2 regions of the Kitasatospora sp. NRRL B-11411 genome follow, and region 1 is predicted to be linked to the other one. Evidence: predicted binding sites of a transcription regulator. Region 1 holds the regulator's gene; the other holds the start of a gene.

Evidence for each region. The regulator HspR, encoded in region 1, represses chaperone genes until heat shock. The targets are predictions, from matches to a motif close to TTGAGNNNNNNNNNCTCAA.
Region 2: the regulator HspR is predicted to act here: its motif matches at 1,185-1,203, upstream of lon (endopeptidase La).

What each region holds. Positions count from the first base shown of each region.
Region 1 is NZ_JOGH01000002.1:83,665-86,058, forward strand. Features, by position in the region: gene dnaJ (molecular chaperone DnaJ) at 1-876, shown strand, start outside; gene IH44_RS0101645 (heat shock protein transcriptional repressor HspR) at 884-1,414, shown strand; gene IH44_RS0101650 (hypothetical protein) at 1,620-2,394, shown strand, end outside.
Region 2 is NZ_JOGH01000003.1:116,024-118,417, reverse strand. Features, by position in the region: gene IH44_RS0102945 (rhomboid-like protein) at 102-833, shown strand; gene lon (endopeptidase La) at 1,226-2,394, shown strand, end outside.

The DNA of each region.
Region 1 (2,394 bases):
GGCGGCTTCGACTTCGGCGACCTCTTCAACGGCGGCGGCGGCACGGGCGGCGGCGGGATCGGCGACGTGTTCGGCGGCCTGTTCAACCGCGGCGGCCGGCAGGCCGCCCAGCCGCGCCGCGGGGCCGACGTCGAGACCGAGGTCACGCTGAACTTCGAGGAGGCCGTGGACGGCGCGACCGTGCCGCTGCGGATGACCTCCCAGGCCGCCTGCCGCGCCTGCGCCGGCACCGGCGCCAAGGCCGGCACCACCCCGCGGGTCTGTCCGACCTGCGTCGGCGCCGGCACCGTCAGCCGCGGCCAGGGCGCCTTCGCGCTCTCCGAGCCCTGCCGGGACTGCAAGGGCCGCGGCATGATCGTCGACGACCCGTGCACCGTCTGCCACGGCAGCGGCCGGGCCTCCTCCGCCCGCACCATGCAGGTCCGCATCCCGGCCGGCGTGCAGGACAGCCAGCGGATCCGGCTCAAGGGCAAGGGCGCCCAGGGCGAGCGCGGCGGCCAGCCCGGAGACCTGTACGTCACCGTGCACGTCGACCCGCACCCGGTGTTCGGGCGCAAGGGCGACAACCTGACGGTGACCGTGCCGGTGAGCTTCCCCGAAGCCGCCCTCGGCGGGACCATCGAGGTGCCGACCCTGAACGGCCCGGCCGTGAAGCTCAAGCTGCCGCCCGGCAGCGCCAACGGCTTGACCATGCGGGCCCGCGGCAAGGGCGCCACCCGCAAGGACGGCACCCGCGGCGACCTGCTGGTCACCGTGGAGGTCACGGTGCCCAAGCACGTCGACGGAGACGCGCTGACCGCACTGGAGCAGTACCGCGAGGCCACCGCCTCGGACGACCCGCGAGCCGCCCTGTTCAAGGCGGCGGAGGGAGCGTGAGACCCCGATGAGTCCCCACCCCGACAGTAGCCACGGCGGCGACGGCACCGGCCGGATCGGCCCCGGCCCCGGTCTCGGCGAGGGCCTGCCCGGCGGCGGCCGCCCGCGCGCCGCCGCCCCGCCCTACGTCCTCACCGAGGACACCCCGGTCTACGTCATCTCGGTCGCCGCCGAGCTCTCCGGCCTGCACCCGCAGACCCTCCGCCAGTACGACCGCCTCGGCCTGGTCAGCCCCGACCGCACCGCCGGCCGCGGCCGCCGCTACTCCGCCCGGGACATCCAGCAGCTGCGCGAGGTCCAGCGGCTCTCCCAGGACGAGGGCATCAACCTGGCCGGAATCAAGCGCATCATCGAACTCGAGAACCAGGTCACCGCCCTGCAGTCCCGCGTGAGCGAACTCGTCGACGCCCTGGAGGGCGCCGCCGCCACCCTCCAGCAGCGCGAGGCCGCCGTCCACGCCTCCTACCGCCGCGACCTGGTCCCCTACCAGCAGGTCCAGCAGTCCAGCGCCCTGGTGGTCTGGCGGCCCAAGCGCTGAGCAGAGGACACTGAGCCGTCGACGCCCCTACCGTTCGGGGGGTGTCGGCGGCGTCGCAATGCTGGAAGAGTCTCCGGGTGCCCGCCGGGGAATGCGCGGCACAAACAGGAATCCTCGACCAGGCAGTTTTACCTATCATCCATAGTGGCCACTTGGTCGGCCCTGTACCGCAACGCCCTGGGCCCGAACGGAGGGGGAGTAGTCAATGCGCGCAATCCGGGACTCCGGGCAGGCCGACTTCGGCAGTGGGCCGCTCTCCGCCGCAGCACATGAGATGTACCTGTCCATTGTGCGATCCGGTGGGCGGGCCACCACCGAGGAGGCCGGAACGGCACAAAAGGAGATCCAGGAACTCCTCGATTTCGGGCTGCTGATCCACGACACCGACGATCAGTCAGGCGTGGTGGCCGTCGATCCCAGGGCTCTGTCCGCATCGCTCAGCACCGCCTGGCAGCGCGAGGCGGCCCAGCTGCTCAACCGATCGGCCACGCTGACTGCCGAACTACGGGAACTCGGCGACGTGTTCAGCGAGTTGAACAGCCAGGGCGCAACCGGCGGGAAGATCGAATACGTCCGGGGCAAGGACCGGATCAACGAGCGGCTGGCGGCCCTGGTCGACAACTGCTCGCAGGAGCTGCTGACCGCCCAACCCGGCGGGGGACGCACTGCGGACACCGTCCGCGCCGCCATCAACCAGGACCTCCAGGTGCTCCGCCGGGGCGGCATCACCCGGAGCATCTACCAGCCGAGCGCGCGGTACTCGAGCCCCACCCTGGAGTACGTGGAGACGATGACCGACGCGGGGAGCGAGATCCGCACCCTGGGCGAACCGTTCTCCATCATGATCATCATAGACCGCAAGGTCGCGGTCATCCCCGGCAGCAAGGACATGACACAGGCTGCGTTCATCAAGGACCAGGCCGTCATCGACTACCTGATCAACGCCTTCGAGTCGCTCTGGGAACGGGCGATCCCGTTCC
Region 2 (2,394 bases), on a different contig from region 1:
GCGAGCGGCACGTGCCCGGGCAGAGGTCTTCACAGAAGTTCCTCAGACACCTCTCACCCGTCACCCGTATCGTGGGCACGACGAAGCGTCCTGGAGGCACCATGACCAGCGCGGAACTGCGCCGACGACTGATCCGGCCCGGACTCCGGGCCGTGCCCACGCCGCGGGCCAACCCGTTCGCCCTCGGTTACCTCGCCCTGCTGCTCGGCACCACCCTCTACGCGCGCTTCGGCGACCAGGACACCGTGCACCGGCTCCAGTCGCTCTCCTCCACCGACGCGCACAACCTGCTCGTCCACCCCGCGCTCTCCCTGGTCGGCAGCGGCCTGTGGGTCGCCGGACCGGTCTGGATGCCCTACTTCTGGGCCTTCGCCCTCACCGTCGCACCCTTGGAACGACGCATCGGCGGCCTTCGTGCCCTCGGCGTCTTCGGCGCCGGCCACATCGCCGCGACCCTGCTCTCGCAGGCCGTCGTGGTGGCCGCGGTGGCGGCCGGCGGAGCCGAGACCGAGCTGCTCGACGCGATGGACATCGGCGTCTCCTACGGCGTCCTCACCTCGCTCGGCGCGCTCGCCGGACTGCTCGGCCCGACCGGGCGGAAGGTCGCGCTCGGCGCCGGGCTCGCGCTGATCGGACACCAGCTGCTGACCGACCCCGACCTGATCACCTCGGTCGGCCACCCCGCCGCGCTGGGGGTGGGCGTCGCGCTCTGGCCGCTCCTGCGCGGGCGCGGGCCCCGCGGCCCGTGGCGGACGCGGCGGGCGCGGACGGCGCGACCGGTGCCGGTGTGGGGCGCGCAGGGCCGGCCGAAGGCGGCCCCGGCGGAAGGGTGACCGCGCAGTCGCACCGGCGCGCGGGCGGGCCGAAGGCGGCCCCGGCGGAAGGGTGACCGCGCAGTCGCACCGGCACGCGGGCGGGCCGCCCGTGCCACGACCTTTCCGGCCCGCGCCTGCCGCCCCGCGCAGTTCCCCGCGCCCCTGACGGGGCGCGGGGTTTTCGCTGTGCCGGGATTCCTCGGGCCGGCCGGCTTCGCGCGCTGCCCGTGCTGTTCCGCAGTCTTCCGGGCCCCTCTTTTCTCGGCTCCGTGCGGTTCCCCGCCTTCCGCCGACGCGGGGTTTCCGCTGTGCCGGGGTGTGTTCACTGGGGGTGAACGCGGGGTGGGGAACAATCGGGGGGCGCCAGACCTTAGTCAGGTCAGCTCAAGTTCACTGACTGGGGAGAGATCATGGCATCGATGTCCGCTCCGCTCACTCTGCCGGTGCTGCCGCTCGACGACGAGGTGGTGCTCCCTGGCATGGTGGTTCCGCTGGAGCTTTCGAATCCCGAGGTGCGGGCCGCCGTGGAGGCGGCGCGGGCCGGGAGCGGAGGGGGGAAGCCGCAGGTGCTGCTGGTGCCGCGGCTGGACGGGTCGTACGCGGCGGTGGGGGCGCTGGCGACGGTCGAGCAGGTGGGGCGGCTGGCGGACGGGGATCCGGCGGCGCTGGTGCGGGCGGTGCGGCGGGTGCGGATCGGGGCCGGGACGACCGGGCCCGGGGCCGCGCTGTGGGTGGAGACCACGCCGTTCAAGGAGTCGGACCAGGGGCTGCCGGTGGCGGGGCGGGCGGCCGAGCTGGTCAAGGAGTACAAGGCGCTGTCGACGCAGTGGCTGCGCCGTCGCGGGGCCTGGCAGATCGTCGACCGGGTGGCCGCGATCGAGGACGTCGGCGAGCTGGCCGACAACATCGGGTACGCGCCGTTCGCGACCGCCGAGCAGAAGCTGAAGGTGCTGCTGGAGGCGGACCGCCCGGCCCGGCTGGAGTACGCGCTGAGCCTGCTGCGCGAGCACCTCGCGGAGGAGGAGGTCAACGACACCATCCGCAAGGACGTCGAGGAGGGCGTGGCCAAGCAGCAGAAGGAGTTCCTGCTGCGCCGCCAGCTGGAGGCGGTGCGCAAGGAGCTGGCCGAGCTGAACGGCGAGAGCGACTCCGAGGAGGACGACTACCGGGCCCGGGTCGAGGCGGCCGCGCTGCCCGAGAAGGTGCGCGAGGCGGCGCTCAAGGAGGTCGACAAGCTGGAGCGCGCCAGCGACCAGTCGCCCGAGGGCTCGTGGATCCGCACCTGGCTGGACACCGTCCTCGAACTGCCGTGGAACGAGCGCTCGGAGGACGCGTACGACATCGCCGGGGCCCGCGCCGTGCTGGACGCGGACCACACCGGGCTGGCGGACGTGAAGGACCGGATCGTCGAGTACCTGGCGGTGCGCAAGCGCCGGGCCGACCAGGGCCTCGGCCAGATCGGCGGGCGCCGGGGAGGCGCGGTGCTGGCGCTGGTCGGGCCGCCCGGGGTCGGCAAGACCTCGCTGGGTGAGAGCGTGGCCAAGGCGATGGGCCGCTCGTTCGTCCGGGTCGCGCTCGG